3 regions of the Dryocola baronae genome follow, and region 3 is predicted to be linked to each of the others. Evidence: predicted binding sites of a transcription regulator. Region 3 holds the regulator's gene; each other region holds the start of a gene.
What was found. Region 3 encodes Fur, which represses iron uptake genes when iron is present. Its sites were predicted from a motif close to ATAATAATGAGAACNACTATCAA; they were not measured.
Positions count from the first base shown of each region.

Region 1 (6,357 bases), 260 kb from region 3:
GCGGAGTTCATCAGCGCTTCGCCAATCGCTTTGTCCTTTGCCGCGTCCTGCCTGTCGCGACGGGCGGAACCCGCCAGCGGCAGCGAGCTGAAGCCGTCGCCGTTTTTACGCAGCAGCAGCTCCGGGCTTGCGCCCATCAGCGAGCCGCCGTCGGGCAGCGGGACGTGGAAGTTAAAGCTGGCGGGGTTCTGGGCAATCAGGCGGTTTAACAGCGCGTCGATATCCACGGCCGCGTCGGTTTCGATGTCGATCAGGCGCGACAGCACAACTTTGTCGATATCCGGCCGGCTGGTGGCTTTCGCGGCGTGTGCCACCATCGCCATAAATTTTTCCTGCTCGGGGATAGCTCTGCGGGCGGCAATGCCCGGCTGCGTCGCCGCTTTGTGCTGGCTCGCTTCCTGCAGGCGCTGCGGGCGGGAAAACGTCTGCCAGCTTTCGGGAATAAACAGCGCCGACGGCAGGCTTGGGTCGAACGGGATCGCACCGACCACGACGGGCTTTTCTATGCCCTGCTTTCTGGCGCGGTCAAAGGCATCGCGCAGCTGGGTTTGCAAATTGCCGTGAATGTTTGCACCATCAACGGCCGGGCAGTCAAGACGCGCAAAGCAGCCTCTGGTGGCGAAACTCCGATAAGGAGACATAAAGAAAAAGCTATCCTCACAATGGGTTAGCCGCTTTTTCTCTGTTTCCTCTGCCAGTAACGTATCCATGCGTCCTCCGTTAAAAAATGATAAAGGATATTAATAATAATTATCATTTGTATTTCGGGCTGGTAACCTAAAGAGAAACGTTCGCGCTGTCAACATTTGTGCCGCAGCGACTTGACGAGTCGGATAGCGGCCTGCGCTTATCCGACCTACGCCATACCGGTTTTGTAGGGTGGAAAAGCGTAAGCGCCATCCACCATAAGCGCCCGACTTCAACAATTTTGTAGGGTGGATAAGCGCAGCGCCATCCACCTTTAGCGTTCAACTTCAACAGGATGTCACCCCGTGAAAATCAGATTTTCCGCACTTCTTCTTCTCGGTCTTTGCAGCCTTGCCCACGCCGCCGACTGGCCGCGCCAGGTCACCGACAGCCGCGGCACCCACACGCTTGAGCAGGCTCCGCAGCGCATCGTTTCCACAAGCGTAACGCTTACCGGCTCGCTGCTGGCCATCGATGCGCCGGTCGTTGCCAGCGGCGCAACGACGCCGGGTAACCGCGTGGCGGACGAGCAGGGCTATATGCGCCAGTGGGGGAAAATCGCCCAGGAACGCAAAATTCAGCGCCTGTACATCGGCGAGCCGAGCGCCGAGGCCGTGGCCGCGCAAATGCCGGATCTGATTCTTATCAGCGCAACCGGCGGCGATTCCGCCCTCGCCCTTTACGACCAGCTTTCCGCCATCGCCCCGACGCTGGTTATCAACTACGACGACAAGAGCTGGCAGGACGTCCTCAAGCAGCTCGGCACCATCACCGGCCAAGAAAAGCAGGCCGCAGACCGTATCACCAGCTTTGACAAGCAGCTTGCCGAAGCCAAAAAACGCATTACCCTGCCGCCGCAGCCGGTGACCGCGCTGGTTTACAGCCCGGCGTCCCGCTCCGCCAACCTGTGGACGCGCGAGTCGGCGCAGGGAAAAATGCTTGAGCAGCTGGGCTTTACGCTCGCCGCCGTGCCGCCTTCAATCCACACCAGCCAGAGCATGGGCAAACGCCACGATATCCTGCAGCTTGGCGGTGAAAACCTCGCGGCGGGCCTGAACGGCGAGAGCCTGTTCCTGTTCGCCAACGACGAGAAGGACGCCGCCGCGCTGCAAAGCAACCCGCTGCTGGCGCATCTGCCAGCGGTGAAAAATCAGCGCGTTTACCCGCTCGGCACCGAAACCTTCCGCCTTGATTACTACAGCGCGACGCAGATTCTGGCGCATATGGTGAAGATTTTTGGCGACAGGTAGAGTTGCCGTATGTCGGGTGGCGCTGCGCTTGCCCGACCTACAAATCATCCGGAGTCGTAGGTCGGGTAAGGCGTTAGCCGCCACCCGACGATAATTTAAACAGCTTCAACCGGCTCCGGCTGCTGATACCGCCGCAGCTGCACCAGCACCAGCGCCAGCACCACGCCGATAAGCGCCAACACCAGCCCGCCCGAACTTGCCGCCGCAACCGGCGTCATCGCCACCGTCATGCCGCCCAATATCGCTGCGCCAATGGCGTCGCCCGTGACGTTCTGCGCCGTCCACAGGCCGTTGATTCTGCCCAGCATGCCGTCCGGGGTTAGCGTCTGAATCAGCGTGTATTGCAGCAGCGAGCTGATGGCGCTGAGGTAGCCAAACAGCGCGAGGCACGCAAGCCCCAGCCCCCAGAACGGCATCAGGCTAAACAGCCCGATGCAGATAAACGATACGATGCCGCTCGCCAGCATGATTACGCCGGGACGGGCGTGATGGGCGATGCGGCCGCTGGTCAAGGCGCCAATCGCCGCGCCCAGCGGCACGGCGGCGTACATCAGGCCGATTTGCGCGGCGCTCATCTGCCAGTGGCCCGCCAGCGCCGGGTACAGCACGCGCACGGCGGTCGCCATGGTGAGCAGCGCGCCGACCAGCGCGATGCCGCCGATAATCGGGTGGCTCACCAGGAAACGCAGCCCGTTAAGCAGGGAAAGCAGAGGGTTTTCCCGCGCCTGCGGCGGCGGCGGAAGCTGCGGCAGGCTCAGCAGCGGAATCAGGGTCACGAAGGTGCCGACGGAGGCAAGCCCGTAGTTCCACACCACGCCGCCGGAGGCCAGAAGCCCGCCGCCTATCATTGGTGAAATAACCGAGCCAAGGCGCACCGTTAGCATGGTGATGGCACCGGCCTGCATCAGATTTTCACGGCCAACCAGCGCGGGCGTGGCGGCCAGCAGCGCGGTGACGCCAATCGCGCCGAAGAAGCCGTCCCACACGCCGAGCAGATAAATGGCGGCGAGCGAAGGTTCGGGCAGCGCGGCGTTGATGGTCAGGCCGATAAAGCCGATTCCGCAGGTCGAGCGCGCCAGCAGAATCAGGCGGCGGCGCTCGTGCCTGTCGGCCAGCACCCCGCCCATCATCAGCCCGATAAACATGGAGGCACCGGTCAGCGTCACCGCAAGCCCAACCTGGAGCGAAGAGCCGGTCAGCGCCTGGATTTGCACCGGCACGGCAACGCCCAGCAGGCCGAGCGAGACAATCGAGATAAAACGGGCGAGAAACACGGCGCGAAAGGCGGGATGCGTCTTGAGCAGGCTGAGATTTAACAACAGAGAATTGCGGTTCATTACATGACCTTAAAGCGAATTTTTCTTTTCGGGTGCGAGGCGGCTCATGCTAACATAAACAAATAAGAGTGATAATGATAATAACTATCATTCGGTTTATGTGGAATGATTCCACACGTTGGCGATGTCGGGTGGCGCTACGCTTACCCGACCTACGGATTCGGTATTGTTGAGTGGCCGGACGCCGTGGTTGTCCGCCCCAGCGAATCGAAGTTGTAGGGTGGATAAACGAAGTGCCATCCACCGCGTTGACCGTTATCAGGAAGAAGTCATGTCGTGTTCCCGGTTATCAGCACGCCCCTTTGTTTTGCTGATCCTGTTAGTTTTGCTGTGTTTAATGGCTACTCTCAGCCTGTTGTTGGGCGCAAAGTCCTTACCCGTCAGCGTGGTGATGGATGCCTTTGGCGGACAGTGCCAGAGCGCGGACTGCATCATCGTGCTCGACGCGCGCGTTCCCCGCACCCTGGCCGGTATTCTTGCCGGCGGCGCGCTTGGCCTTGCCGGCGCGCTGATGCAAACCCTCACCCGTAACCCCCTTGCCGACCCCGGCCTGCTTGGCGTCAACGCCGGAGCGAGCTTCGCTATCGTGCTGGGCGCGGCGCTGTGGGGGCTGACGTCACCTTTTTCGATGCTCGGCATGGCGTTTGCCGGTTCGCTTATCGCGGCGCTGGTCGTGGCCTTTACCGGTAGCCAGGGCGGCGGGCAGCTTAGCCCGGTCAGGCTGACGCTTGCGGGCGTCGCGCTTGCCGCCGTGCTTGAAGGGCTTAGCAGCGGCATCGCCCTGCTCAACCCGGTCGTTTACGATCAGCTGCGCTACTGGCAGGCCGGAACGCTCGATATCCGCACCCTGTCCACCCTGAAGATCGTCCTCGCCCCCGTGCTGATAGGCTGCGCGATTGCGCTCGCGCTAAGCCGCTCGCTGAACAGCCTGAGCATGGGCAACGACACCGCCACCGCGCTCGGCAGCAGGGTCGCGCGCACCCAGCTCTTCGGCCTGATAGCCATTACCCTGCTGTGCGGGAGCGCCACGGCGGCGGTTGGCCCGATTGCGTTTATCGGCCTGATGATGCCGCACCTGGCGCGCTGGCTGGTGGGTGCCGACCACCGCTGGTCGCTGCCGGTGACGCTTCTCGCCACGCCTTCGCTGCTGCTGCTGGCCGATATCGTTGGCCGCCTGCTGGTGCCGGGCGAACTGCGCGTGTCGGTGGTCAGCGCGTTTATCGGCGCGCCGATGCTGATTTATCTGGTGCGCCGCAGCCGCAAGGGGGCAGGACTATGAATCGCCTTTCCCCTCGCCTGATTACCATGTGCCTGCTGATGATGGCGATAAGCGCGGCGCTGGGCGTCTGGAGCCTCGGCAGCGGCGTGCTGCCGCTCTCCGCAGGCCAGGTCATCGAAGCGCTGTTCGGCTACGCGCCGCGCAACGTGTCCCTGGTGGTCGTCGAATGGCGTCTGCCGCGCGTGCTGATGGCGCTGCTGATCGGTGCAGCACTCGGCGTGAGCGGCGCGATCTTCCAGTCGCTGATGCGTAACCCGCTCGGCAGCCCGGACGTGATGGGCTTCAACACCGGCGCGTGGAGCGGCGTGCTGATCGCCATGGTGCTCTTCGGCCAGCAGCAAAGCGCCATCGCCGCGGCGGCCATGGCGGGCGGCATCGTCACGTCGCTGGTAGTCTGGCTGCTCGCCTGGCGCAACGGCATCGAAACCTTCCGCCTGATTATCATCGGCATCGGCGTGCGCGCCATGCTGGTAGCGTTTAACACCTGGCTTTTGCTTTACGCCTCGCTTGAGACCGCGCTCTCCGCCGGGGTGTGGAACGCCGGTTCGCTTAACGGCCTGACGTGGGCGAAAATGCTGCCCGCCGTGCCGCTGATGCTGCTGGCGCTGGCGGGCGCTGGCCTGCTGGTACGCCGTATGCGGCTGCTGGAGATGGGCGATGACAGCGCGTGCGCGCTGGGCGTTCCCGTCGAGCGTTCGCGCCTGATGCTGATGCTGGTGGGCGTTGTCCTTACCGCCACCGCAACCGCGCTGGCCGGGCCAATTTCGTTTGTCGCCCTCGTTGCCCCGCACATCGCCCGCCGCATCACCGGCACCACGCGCTGGGGACTTGTGCAGTCGGCCCTGTGCGGCGCGACGCTGCTGCTCGCCGCCGACCTGTGCGCCCAGCATCTGTTTATGCCTTACCAGCTGCCGGTTGGCGTCGTCACCGTGAGCCTCGGCGGCATCTACCTTATTGCGTTGTTGATCCAGGAGTCCCGTAAGAAATGAGCCAGCTATCCACTCCGTCGCGCCTGCACGGCGAAAATCTTACGCTGGGATACGGCAATCACGTGGTCGCCGAAGGCCTGACGGTCGCCATTCCCGACGGGAAATTCACCGCCATTATCGGCCCCAACGGCTGCGGCAAATCGACCCTGCTGCGCACGCTAAGCCGCCTGATGAAGCCGACGGCGGGCAACGTCTGGCTGGATGGCAACGAGATCCACACCTTCGCCACTAAGGAAGTCGCCCGCCGCGTGGGCCTGCTGGCGCAGAACGCCAGCGCGCCGGGGGATATCAGCGTGGCGGAACTGGTGGCGCGCGGGCGCTACCCGCACCAGCCGATGTTTACCCGCTGGCGCGAAGAGGACAGCCGGGCGGTGGCCCGCGCCATGAAGGCAACGAAAATCGAAGATTTGGCCGACCAGCCGGTGGACACGCTGTCGGGCGGACAGCGCCAGCGGGCGTGGATCGCCATGGTGCTGGCGCAGGAAACCGCCATCATGCTGCTCGACGAGCCGACCACCTGGCTTGATATCAGCCACCAGATCGACCTGCTGGAGCTGCTGCGCGAGCTGAATCAGGAGCAGGGCTACACGCTTGCCGCGGTGCTGCACGACCTCAACCAGGCCTGCCGCTACGCCACGCACCTGATTGCCCTGCGCGACGGCAAAATCGTGGCGGAAGGCGCGCCGGTGGATATCGTCACCCCTGAACTGATCGAGGCAATTTACGGCCTGCGCTGCATGATTATTGAAGATCCGGTCGCCCACACGCCGCTGGTGGTACCGCTGGGGAAATCCCGCTAGCCTCGCCTAAGAACC
Region 1 covers NZ_JBINNY010000001.1:3,707,249-3,713,605, forward strand. The annotation lists gene entC (isochorismate synthase EntC) at 1-710, opposite strand, end outside; gene fepB (Fe2+-enterobactin ABC transporter substrate-binding protein) at 993-1,937, shown strand; gene entS (enterobactin transporter EntS) at 2,033-3,274, opposite strand; gene fepD (Fe(3+)-siderophore ABC transporter permease) at 3,546-4,553, shown strand; gene fepG (iron-enterobactin ABC transporter permease) at 4,550-5,542, shown strand; gene fepC (iron-enterobactin ABC transporter ATP-binding protein) at 5,539-6,342, shown strand; gene ACSPHG_RS17665 (hypothetical protein) at 6,349-6,357, opposite strand, start outside.
Region 1: a site for Fur is predicted at 3,343-3,365, ahead of entS (enterobactin transporter EntS). Genes of this name have one in related genera too.

Region 2 (6,357 bases), 1.2 Mb from region 3:
TTATTGGTATGGCGCTGTCGTCCCGCTTAATGACGCCATCGAGAAACAGGGCAGAGAAAACCATACTCTTTCGCGAAATCTGAAGGCCATGGACAGTTCAGCGCAGAATATTGGCTTAACCAAAGCAAAAAAACGCACCGTTTCTGTTGATAAGGTTATCAACGAATCAGCGCAGCGCGCAGGACTGAATATCCAGCTTCAGCCTTCAGAGCAGGCCTGGACTGTCTCTCTGACAGAAACCGAATTATCCCCTTTTATCGCCTGGCTCGAAGACCTGAAAAATAATGAGGGGATCTATCCTGCCGATTTAAAGTTAACGGCTCAAGCCAACAACCGGGTGAAGGTTGAGAAGCTGGTGTTAAAGCAGGCGGGTTTCAGTGACTGATCTCAATACCTATTGGCTCATTTGGATGCTGCTGGCTGGCCTGTTGACGGGTAGCTTTATGAACGTGGTTATCTGCCGCCTGCCGGTGATGATCGCCCAGGAAACAGATGATAATGCCGCAGATTACAACCTGCTCGTCCCACGATCCCATTGCCCCTGCTGCAAACGGACCATAAGCTGGTATGACAATATTCCGTTATTGAGCTGGCTGCGTTTAAAAGGCCGGTGCCGACATTGCCAGACAGAAATCCCCTGGCTTTATCCGGCGGTGGAAGTGGGATGTGCGATTGGTTTCCTTGCTATTGCAGGGGTATTTCCACCCGGACAGCTTGCGGCAGGCGTCGCGCTTTTCTTCTGGTTTTCGATGGCAATGAGCATCATCGACTTACGCACCCTGCTGTTGCCCGACAAACTTACGCTGTCTCTGCTATGGCTTGGGCTGCTGTTCAATACGTTTACGCAATTCACCCCGGTCACCGATGCGATCCTGGGTGCCGTTGCAGGGTATCTCAGCCTCTGGTGCGTCTTTTGGGGATTCAAACTGATCACGGGGCGTGAAGGTCTGGGCTACGGGGACTTTAAACTACTGGCGGCCGTAGGCGCGTGGTGCGGCTGGCAAAATCTCCCGCTCGTTCTGCTGCTTGCGTCACTGCTGGGTCTGGTTTATTCGCTGGCTATCATCGTTCTATCTCGCAGAAAGCGAATTGAACAAGCAATTGCGTTTGGCCCATGGTTGGCGCTGGCTGGCTGGGGGATGTTCGTGTGGCAGGCTTGGCTAACGGTGAATTAAGAGAGGCAGATCGCCTCTCTTAAAGGTCGATCAATGTCATGACGCTTCTTCACGTATCTGCGACTGAATGTAGTTCTGCAAACCAATCTTGGAAATCAGATCGAGTTCGGTCTCAAGCCAGTCAATATGGTGTTCTTCCTCCACCAGGATTTGGATCATCATATCGCGACTAGCGTAATCGTGGATGGTATCTGCATAGGCTATCGCCTCACGCAGATCTTTCGCCCCTTCAAGTTCAAGATTAAGATCGGATTGCAGCATCTCTTCGACATCTTCGCCAATGTGAAGCTTGCCCAGGTCCTGCAGGTTAGGAATACCCTCAAGAAATAAAATACGTTCGATATACTTATCGGCGTGCTTCATTTCATCGATGGATTCGTGGTACTCAACATTGTTGAGGCGCATCAAGCCCCAGTTCTTGAACATTCTCGCATGGAGAAAATACTGATTTATCGCGACAAGCTCATTTCCCAATAATTTATTGAGATAATTTATTATCTTAATATCACCTTTCATTTTAACTCCCTCCGCTTCCACTACATGAAGCGTAGATGTAGCACGGAGTAAGTCAAAAAAAAGTGACGGGCTTAAGCGATCTCTTTGAATTCCGGGATCTGCAGCAGTTCTTCCTGCATGATCTCACGCGCGGCGCGAATGCACTTTCCGCATTGGTTTCCAACGGGAATAAACTTGCGGAGCTGCTGAAAGGATTGTGGCTGAAACTGGCGCACTGCCTGACGAATTTTTTTATCACTTACACCGTTACACAAGCAAACGTACATATGCACTCCCGTTCAAAATCTGCGCAAAGTGTAAATGAGAATAGTTATGATTACAATAGCACAAGCATGTCAGACGCACTTCTCAGCGGTTAAAAAATGTAAAAAAAAAGAGCGCCTGAGCGCTCTTTTTTAATTTAAAGATATCAGCGATTAAGCGATAACTTTAGCAACAACACCAGCGCCTACAGTACGGCCGCCTTCGCGGATTGCGAAACGCAGACCGTCGTCCATTGCGATTGGGTGGATCAGGGTAACAACCATTTTGATGTTGTCGCCCGGCATTACCATCTCAACGCCTTCTGGCAGTTCGATGGTACCAGTCACGTCAGTTGTACGGAAGTAGAACTGTGGACGGTAGCCTTTGAAGAACGGAGTATGACGGCCGCCTTCGTCTTTGGACAGGATATAAACTTCAGATTCGAACTTGGTGTGTGGCTTGATAGAGCCTGGCTTAGCCAGTACCTGACCACGTTCGATTTCTTCACGTTTGATACCACGCAGCAGAACACCAACGTTCTCACCAGCACGGCCTTCGTCCAGCAGTTTGCGGAACATTTCAACGCCGGTACAGGTAGATTTCGCAGTATCTTTGATACCAACGATTTCAACTTCTTCACCAACTTTAACGATACCGCGCTCTACACGACCGGTAACAACAGTACCACGGCCGGAGATGGAGAATACGTCTTCGATTGGCAGCAGGAACGGCTTGTCGATAGCACGCTCTGGTTCTGGGATGTAAGAATCCAGGTAGCCAGCCAGTTCAACAATCTTAGCTTCCCACTCAGCTTCGCCTTCCAGCGCTTTCAGAGCAGAACCGCGAACGATTGGAGTGTCGTCGCCCGGGAAATCGTACTGAGACAGAAGTTCACGAACTTCCATTTCTACCAGTTCCAGCAGCTCTTCGTCATCAACCATGTCGCATTTGTTCAGGAACACGATGATGAAAGGAACGCCTACCTGACGACCCAGCAGGATGTGCTCACGGGTCTGTGGCATAGGGCCATCAGTCGCAGCAACAACCAGGATAGCGCCGTCCATCTGAGCAGCACCGGTGATCATGTTTTTAACGTAGTCGGCGTGCCCTGGGCAGTCAACGTGCGCGTAGTGACGAGTCGGGGTGTCATATTCAACGTGGGAAGTGTTGATGGTGATACCACGAGCTTTTTCTTCTGGCGCGTTATCGATCTGGTCGAATGCACGTGCAGAACCGCCGTAGGTTTTAGCCAGAACGGTGGTGATTGCAGCTGTCAGGGTAGTTTTACCATGGTCAACGTGGCCGATTGTGCCGACGTTAACGTGCGGTTTTGTACGTTCAAATTTTTCTTTAGACACGGCTATATTCCTTACTGTTGTGCTCTCCTCTTAAGGAGAGCACGGGATCATTGTTTTAAAAGCCTTGGCTTATTTACCACGGGCTTCGATTACGGCCTGAGCAACGTTGTTCGGCGCATCATCATACTTCAGGAATTCCATGGAGTAAGATGCACGACCTTTGGTCAGAGAACGCAATTGAGTTGCGTATCCGAACATTTCTGACAACGGAACTTCAGCATGAATCTGAACACCAGTAGCGTTAGATTCCTGACCTTTCAGCTGACCACGACGACGGCTAAGGTCACCGATAACATCACCGGTGTTCTCTTCCGGAGTTTCAACTTCAACCTTCATGATAGGCTCAAGCAGAACTGGTTTCGCTTTCTTAAAGCCATCTTTAAAGGCAATAGAAGCGGCCAGTTTAAACGCCAGCTCGGAGGAGTCAACGTCGTGGTAAGAACCGAAGTGCAGACGCACACCGAGGTCTACTACCGGGTAACCTGCCAGAGGACCAGACTTAAGCTGCTCCTGGATGCCTTTATCAACAGCAGGGATGTATTCACCAGGAATTACACCACCTTTAATGTCGTTGATGAACTCGTAACCTTTCGGATTTGAGCCCGGCTCCAATGGGTACATGTCGATAACAACATGACCGTACTGACCACGACCACCAGACTGCTTGGCGTGTTTACCTTCAACATCGGTAACTTTCGCACGAATCGCTTCACGGTAAGCAACCTGAGGTTTACCCACGTTTGCTTCAACGTTGAATTCACGTTTCATACGGTCAACGATGATATCGAGGTGCAGTTCACCCATACCAGCGATGATGGTCTGGTTAGACTCTTCATCAGTCCATACGCGGAATGATGGATCTTCTTTAGCCAGACGGCCCAGAGCCAGACCCATTTTTTCTTGGTCAGCTTTGGTTTTCGGCTCAACGGCGATGGAGATAACCGGTTCAGGGAATTCCATACGCTCCAGAATGATAACGTTGTCTGGATCACACATAGTGTCACCAGTAGTCACGTCTTTCAGACCGATTGCCGCAGCAATGTCACCTGCACGAACTTCTTTGATTTCTTCACGCTTGTTAGCGTGCATCTGTACGATACGGCCCAGACGCTCACGAGCAGACTTAACCGGGTTGTACACGGTGTCACCGGAGTTAACAACGCCTGAGTATACGCGGAAGAAGGTCAGGTTACCCACGAATGGGTCGGTAGCAATTTTGAACGCCAGCGCAGCAAACGGCTCGTTGTCATCGGAGTGACGAACAGCCGGAGTGTCTTTACCATCGTCCAGAATACCGTTAATCGCAGTAACGTCAGTCGGTGCTGGCAGATATTCAATAACTGCATCCAGCATCGCCTGAACACCTTTGTTCTTAAATGCAGAACCACAGGTAACCAGGATGATTTCGTTGTTCAGAACGCGCTTACGCAGAGATGCTTTGATCTCTTCTTCAGTCAGTTCTTCACCACCGAAGAATTTCTCCATCAGCTCATCAGAGCCTTCAGCTGCTGCTTCAACCAGTTTCTGGCGCCATTCTTCAGCCAGTTCCTGCATATCAGCTGGGATATCTTCGTAAACGAAGGTAACGCCTGCATCTGCATCGTTCCAGTTGATGGCTTTCATCTTGATCAGGTCAACAACGCCGGTAAATTTCTCTTCAGCGCCGATAGCCAGCTGCAGAGGAACCGGAGTTGCGCCCAGACGAGTTTCAATCTGGCCTACAACTTTCAGGAAGTTAGCACCCATGCGGTCCATTTTGTTAACGAACGCGATGCGTGGAACTTTATATTTGTTAGCCTGACGCCATACGGTCTCAGACTGTGGCTGAACACCACCGACTGCGCAGTAAACCATTACCGCACCGTCGAGCACACGCATGGAACGTTCAACTTCAATGGTGAAGTCAACGTGCCCTGGGGTGTCGATGATGTTTACGCGGTGTGGTTCGAACTGACCAGCCATACCAGACCAGAAAGCGGTAGTCGCTGCGGAGGTGATGGTAATACCACGCTCCTGCTCCTGAGCCATCCAGTCCATGGTAGCCGCGCCGTCATGAACTTCACCGATTTTGTGGTTTACACCGGTGTAGAACAGAATACGTTCGGTAGTAGTGGTTTTACCGGCGTCGATGTGTGCACTGATACCAATGTTACGGTAGCGTGCAATGGGTGTTGTACGAGCCATTTGATTCCTCTATATCCTGGGACGTTCAATTTAAGTAACCCAAAGCGGGCAGCTTTTTTGAAGCGCCCGCCTGGTGACTAACACTACCTTGGAAAGATTACCAGCGGTAGTGAGCGAACGCCTTGTTGGCTTCAGCCATACGGTGAACGTCTTCACGTTTCTTAACTGCAGTACCTTTGTTCTCTGCAGCATCAGAAAGTTCGTTCGCCAGGCGAAGAGCCATGGATTTATCACCGCGTTTACGAGCAGCTTCTACGATCCAACGCATTGCCAGGGCATTACGACGAACCGGACGTACTTCAACTGGAACCTGATAAGTAGAACCACCTACACGGCGGGACTTAACTTCGACAGTCGGACGAACGTTGTCCAGAGCGACTTCGAAAGCTTCCAGTTCGTTTTTACCAGAACGCTGAGCCAGGGTCTCCAGCGCGGTATAGACGATAGCTTCTGCAGTAGATTTTTTACCATCTACCATCAGGATGTTTACAAATTTGGCCAGCAGTTCTGATCCGAACTTAGGATCCGGCAGAATTTTACGTTGACCAATGACGCGACGACGTGGCATGGGAATACTCCGTTGTTAATTCAGGGTTGTCCAAAACTCTATTGAGTTTGACATTTAGTTAAAACGTTTGGCCTTACTTAACGGAGAACCATTAAGCCTTAGGACGCTTCACGCCGTACTTAGAACGAGATTGCTTACGGTCTTTAACGCCGGAGCAGTCAAGTGCACCACGAACGGTGTGGTAACGAACACCTGGCAAGTCTTTTACACGACCACCACGGATCAGGATCACGGAGTGTTCCTGCAGGTTGTGACCTTCACCACCGATGTAGGAGGTAACTTCAAAACCGTTAGTCAAACGCACACGGCATAC
Region 2 covers NZ_JBINNY010000001.1:4,615,277-4,621,633, forward strand. The annotation lists gene ACSPHG_RS21880 (type II secretion system protein M) at 1-385, shown strand, start outside; gene ACSPHG_RS21885 (prepilin peptidase) at 411-1,175, shown strand; gene bfr (bacterioferritin) at 1,212-1,691, opposite strand; gene bfd (bacterioferritin-associated ferredoxin) at 1,763-1,957, opposite strand; gene tuf (elongation factor Tu) at 2,108-3,292, opposite strand; gene fusA (elongation factor G) at 3,362-5,476, opposite strand; gene rpsG (30S ribosomal protein S7) at 5,574-6,044, opposite strand; gene rpsL (30S ribosomal protein S12) at 6,136-6,357, opposite strand, start outside.
Region 2: a site for Fur is predicted at 1,992-2,014, ahead of bfd (bacterioferritin-associated ferredoxin). Genes of this name have one in related genera too.

Region 3 (6,357 bases):
CACGGTGGAAATGGCTTCCCTGGAATCCTGCATTCGTGACGACCTGAATGAGAACGCACCGCGCGCGATGGCCGTGCTGGATCCGGTGAAGGTTATTATCGAAAACTATCCGCAGGGCGAGGAAGAGATGGTCACCATGCCAAATCATCCTAACAAGCCCGAAATGGGCAGCCGTCAGGTGCCGTTCAGCGGCGAGATCTACATCGACCGTGCCGACTTCCGCGAAGAAGCGAACAAGCAGTACAAGCGTCTGGTGCTGGGCAAAGAAGTTCGCCTGCGCAACGCTTACGTGATCAAAGCTGAACGCGTAGAAAAAGATGCGGAAGGCAATATCACCACGCTGCACTGCACCTACGACCCGGAAACGCTGAGTAAAGACCCGGCGGATGGCCGTAAAGTTAAGGGCGTGATTCACTGGGTAAGCGCGGCTCACGCGCTGCCGGTAGAGATTCGTCTCTACGACCGTCTGTTCAGCGTCGCAAACCCTGGCGCTGCGGAAGATTTCCTCGCGACCATCAATCCGGAATCTCTGATTATCAAACAGGGTTTTGTTGAGCCAAGCCTGCAAAATGCAGAAAAAGGCAAAGCCTACCAGTTTGAGCGCGAAGGTTATTTCTGCCTCGACAGCCGCTATGCAACCGCTACCAAACTGGTGTTCAACCGCACCGTTGGCCTGCGTGACACATGGGCAAAAATCGGCGATTAATACATTCGCCTGATAATAAGAACGCCGCCTTACGCGGCGTTTTTTTTCGCTTATTGTTCAGCTGGTTAAAAGTTTGTGAACATTTTTAAAGCGAATTAATGCCGCATTGTTGCGTTGGTAATAATCCTCCGCTATTGACCACTAAGTTGAAAGGTTCTCATTACCCAGCGTGAGAGCGCTTTCATTTGCGTGATTATGCTCAATATTTTTAATTTAATGGCATAAAACGCTGCTAAAGCAAATTGTTACAAATACTCATAGATTATGTGCACTTCGTCATAATATGGGAATTCTCTCTGATAAAGTCGTTGATAATTCGCGTCGCGAAAAATAGTCTTAAGCACAGCAGTGATGCGGGAAATATTCATGACCGCTATTGGCCGTAAGGCATTTTAATTTTTTTCGCCGTCAGGTGCTTTAACACCGGGTGATTATTTATACGTCAAAGAGGATTTCAATATGCGTACGTTTAGTGGCAAACGTAGTGCGCTGGCGCTTGCAATTGCAGGTGTCACAGCTCTGTCAGGCATTGTTGTTGTTCCACAGGCAGTGGGTGCGGGCTTCATTGATGATTCAACGCTTACCGGCGGTATTTATTACTGGCAGCGTGAGCGCGATCGTAAAGATGTAAACACTAACAAATACGAAACCAACCTTTCCCACTCAACCTGGAACGCCAACTTAGACTTCCAGTCTGGCTATGCGGCCGACATGTTCGGTTTAGATATTGCGGCATTTACCGCGATTGAAATGGCGGAGAACGGCGACAGCGGTCACCCGAACGAAATTGCATTCTCTTCAAAAAACAAAGCCTATGACGAAGATTATTCCGGGGATAAGAGTGGAATTAGTCTTTATAAAGCCGCAGCAAAATTTAAATACGGTCCAGTTTGGGCTCGCGCAGGCTACATTCAGCCGACCGGCCAGACTTTATTAGCTCCGCACTGGAGCTTTATGCCGGGTACCTATCAAGGGGCTGAAGCTGGGGCTAACTTCGATTATGGTGACGCGGGCGCATTAAGTTTCTCCTATATGTGGACTAACGAATATAAATCCCCATGGCACCTCGAAATGGATAAGTTCTATCAGAACGATAAGAACACCAAGGTTGATTACCTGCATTCCGTTGGCGCGAAGTACGACTTTAAAAATGACCTGGTGCTGGAAGCCGCATTCGGTCAGGCGCAGGGCTACATTGACCAGTACTTCACTAAAGCAAGCTACAAGTTTGATATCGCTGGCAGCCCTCTGACCACCAGCTATCAGTTCTACGGTACGCGGGACAAAGTCTCCAACGGCGGCGTGAACGATATTTACGACGGCACCGCGTGGCTGCAGGCGCTGACCCTTGGCTACAAAATCGGCCAGGTCGATCTGCGCTTAGAAGGAACTATGGTTAAGGCGGACGGCCAGCAGGGCTACTTCCTGCAGCGTATGACCCCAACCTACGCCTCCTCCAACGGTCGTCTTGACGTGTGGTGGGATAACCGCTCCGACTTCAACGCCAACGGCGAAAAAGCGGTATTCGCAGGCGCAATGTATGACCTTAGCAACTGGAACCTGGCTGGCTGGGCGGTAGGCGCATCTTACGTTTATGCCTGGGATGCGAAACCAAGCTCTACCCCAACGACCGATGGCTACTACGATGCAGACCGTCGCCTGAAAGAGTCCTCTTACAGTCTTGACGCCCTGTACACCGTGCAGGACGGCCGCGCGAAAGGTACGCTGTTCAAACTGCACTTTACTCAGTACGACAACCATTCCGATATCCCAAGCTGGGGCGGCGGTTACGGCAACATCTTCCAGGATGAGCGCGACGTCAAGTTCATCGTTATCGCACCGTTCACCATCTTCTGATTTGACGCCGGGCGCTACGTTGCCCGGTCTTCTTAAGGATATCGAGCATGAAAAAAGTAATATTGATGGCCGCGATGGCTTTAGGCTTAACGGCATGCGCGCAGCCACAAACGGCACCGGAAGACTCCCAGCTTAAGCAGGATTACAGCGCCTGCATCAACAGTGCTGAAGGAAACCCGGACAAAGTTAAGGGCTGCCAGAATATGCTCAACGAGCTGGCGAAAGACAAGAAGCATCAGGAATTTGCACAGAAAGAGACGGTGCGCACGCTGGACTACCAAAACTGCATCCAGGCAACCCAAACGGGCAACGACCAGGCCGTGAAAGCCAAGTGCGATAAAATCTGGCAGGAGATCCGCAGTAACAACAAGTAAGGTTACTTGGGGCATAAAAAAACCGGTGAGTTAATCACCGGTTTTTTTGTTTGTCTTCCCCCGAAAGGGAAGGCAGTATGCGGATTACTTTTCGCTGATTTCGTGAGCGTTTTCGTCGGTGCGGCAGTCGCCTTCGGCGCAGTGGCCGTAAAGGTACAGACTGTGGTTGGTCAGACGAATACCATGACGGGAGGCGATTTCACGCTGGCGGGCTTCAATTGAGTCATCGCTGAATTCAATAACCTTGCCGCAGTCCAGGCATATCAGGTGATCGTGATGGTGCTGCTGGGTCAGTTCAAAGACTGACTTGCCACCTTCGAAGTTATGACGGGTAACGATACCTGCGTCATCAAACTGGTTCAGTACGCGGTAAACCGTCGCCAGACCAATCTCTTCACCCATATCAATCAGACGCTTGTATAAGTCTTCCGCACTGACATGATGGTTTACCGGTTCCTGTAACACTTCAAGGATTTTTAATCGTGGAAGCGTGACTTTCAGGCCGGCTTTCTTAAGTGCAGTATTGTTGTCAGTCATGCGGAAATTGTCCTGTTGCTTAACGTTTTGCTCGAACTCATTTGAGCGTTAAGTGAATGCGTCTCATTATATACCCAACTCATGTGGGTATAGTACAGCCACGTCTAAATAGAAACTGCAAGTATGAAGCATAACACAGCTAAAAAATCGTGGCGGAGTCGCCGTTTGCTGGCAGGCTAGCAAAGGTGACCTGTGGGATATTGTACAGGGATAGACAAAAAAGTTACAAAATTGTAGCAATTATTTTCATTGATAATACCTATCAATAAGGCGCAAGTGATTTGCTTGCGCCCTAGTGCATCAGGCGCTAATGATGTCAGCCAGATTCAGCTCTTCAGCAACCTGCTTTGTCCATTTCTCAACACGCTCTGCGGTCAGTTCCGGCTGGCGGTCTTCATCGATAGCAAGGCCTACGAAGTGGTCGTCGTCTGCCAAACCTTTGGACGCTTCGAAGTGGTAGCCCGCAGTAGGCCAGTGGCCGACAATCGCCGCGCCGCGTGGTTCGATGATGTCGCGGATGGTGCCGAGCGCATCACAGAAATATTCTGCGTAATCTTCCTGATCGCCGCAGCCAAACAGCGCAACCAGTTTGCCGTTGAAATCCACTTCTTCAAGCGTAGGGAAGAAGTCATCCCAGTCGCACTGCGCTTCGCCGTAGTACCAGGTCGGGATACCGAGCAGCAGAATGTCGAAGCCTTCCAGGTCTTCTTTGCTGCTCTTCGCAATGTCGCGCACTTCAGCCACGTCTTTACCGAGCTGCTTTTGGATCATTTTTGCGATGTTTTCGGTGTTACCGGTGTCGCTGCCGAAGAAAATGCCTACGATTGCCATGAGTAAAATAACCTCTTGAAACTTAATGGTATGGTGGCTGAATGTTGCCCACAGATAGGGCAATCATAGCAGAACAGCTTACAGTGCGGAAACAGCTATCATAGCGTTGTGCACAGACTGCAACATGACGGCGCAATTCGCGCCCACTTTTCACTTAATGTTAGGGATGGAAGGCAGAAGATCAGCTGAGGTGTTGTTTTAGCTGCGCTAGCAACATCTCTTCAATCAGTTCGCTGCGGCTGATGTTTCTGGCTTCAGCAAGATGATTAAGCGCATCTACCGCTTCGTTGTTGAGTTTTAGCTCTACTCGTTTCAGGCCGCGTACTTTATCGCGTTTGAGCTGGTTGCGCTTATTGATGCGCAGCTGCTCGTCACGCGTAAGCGGATTGGTTTTTGGCCGCCCCGGGCGACGCTCGTCCGCGAACAGATCTAATGTAGTACGGTCCGTTTGTTCTTTTGCCATGATTAGAGTACTGACAGGAAATTCGGATGCTGCGAGCAGAGTGCTCAGGTCGCATTTAAGCGCGCCATCATACATCAGCATGTACGGCGCGCCAACGCGTTAGCCACTTCTTGCGGCCAGTCGGTCTGTTTTTAATCAGTTTGCCGAGGAATCATCAATAAAACGATGAATGGCGCGTAAAACGGCTTCAGGTTTCTCGGCGTGAACCCAGTGTCCTGCGCCCGCGACCACGTGAGCACGGGCCTGTGGAAACTGCTCCAATAGCGCATCCCGGTGCGTTTCATCGACATAAGGTGATGCGCCGCCGCGGATAAACAGCGCAGGGTGATCCCAGGCCGGAATAGTTTGCCAGCCGACGATCTTTTCGTATTGCTGCCACAGTACCGGCACGTTGAATTTCCACTCGCCGTCGGCAAAGGACTTTAGCAGGAACTGGATTACGCCTTCTTCCTTTATATGCTCGCGCATCAAAACGGCGGCCTGCTGGCGCGTTTTGGCACCGGCCTCGCTCACGGCGTTAATCGCGGCAAAAATCTCGTCGTGACGGCGCACCTGATAGTCAACGGGCGCGATGTCGATCATCACCAGTTTGTCGATCCGCTGCGGCGCAATGGCCGTTAACGCCATCGCCACCTTGCCGCCCATCGAATGCCCGATGATTATTGCTTTCTCAAAACCATATTCATCAAGCGTTTCCACCACGTCCTGCGCCATTGCTGAATAATTCATCTCGTCGCTGCGCGGTGACAGGCCGTGATTTCGCAGATCGATTTGCAGCAAAGTGTGATCCTGACCGAGATCGCGGGCGAGTACGCCAAGGTTATCAAGGCTGCCAAACAGGCCGTGAATGAGGACGATAGGGGGTTTGCTAGTCGATTGTTGAGCAGTTTGCAGGCGAGCGTTTAATTTCATGGCAAAGTTCTTTTTTTTGATTCGTACGGTTAGGGTATCATGAACATATTCCTGCCGCAGTGCCGCAAACATTCAGTTTAATCTGGCTTTATAAGGCGACACCTGTTTGGCGCTACCCGCTGTTGGGATTTGCTCCTATAATCCCAACGACTTGAATTCAGAATAAGATATCGCACTGGATGAAGATGAAAACGATTGAAGTTGATGACGAGCTGTATCGCTATATTGCAAGCCACACACAGCACATTGGCGAGAGCGCGTCCGATATTTTACGGCGCATGTTGAAATTTACCGCCGGTCAGACTTCCGCAGCGACTCCCTCTACCGCGACTTCCGCACAGCCTGCGGCGACCCCAGCCCCAGAAGAGAAACCTGTGAATCGGGCTCGCGATCGCGTGCGCGCCGTTCGCGAGTTGCTACTCTCTGATGAGTACGCGGAACAAAAGAAAGCCGTTAACCGTTTCATGATGGTGCTTTCTACGCTCTATCAGCTGGATGCAAAAACCTTTGGCGAAGCCACCGAGTCTTTGCACGGTCGTACCCGCGTTTACTTTGCCGGTAACGAACAAACGCTGCTGGCGAACGGCAATCAGACAAAGCCAAAACACGTTCCGGGTACCCCATACTGGGTGATTACCAATACGAATACGGGCCGTAAATGCAGCATGATCGAACAC
Region 3 covers NZ_JBINNY010000001.1:3,447,769-3,454,125, reverse strand. The annotation lists gene glnS (glutamine--tRNA ligase) at 1-706, shown strand, start outside; gene chiP (chitoporin ChiP) at 1,166-2,563, shown strand; gene chiQ (ChiQ/YbfN family lipoprotein) at 2,611-2,937, shown strand; gene fur (ferric iron uptake transcriptional regulator) at 3,022-3,474, opposite strand; gene fldA (flavodoxin FldA) at 3,775-4,305, opposite strand; gene ybfE (LexA regulated protein) at 4,487-4,768, opposite strand; gene ybfF (esterase) at 4,904-5,680, opposite strand; gene seqA (replication initiation negative regulator SeqA) at 5,866-6,357, shown strand, end outside.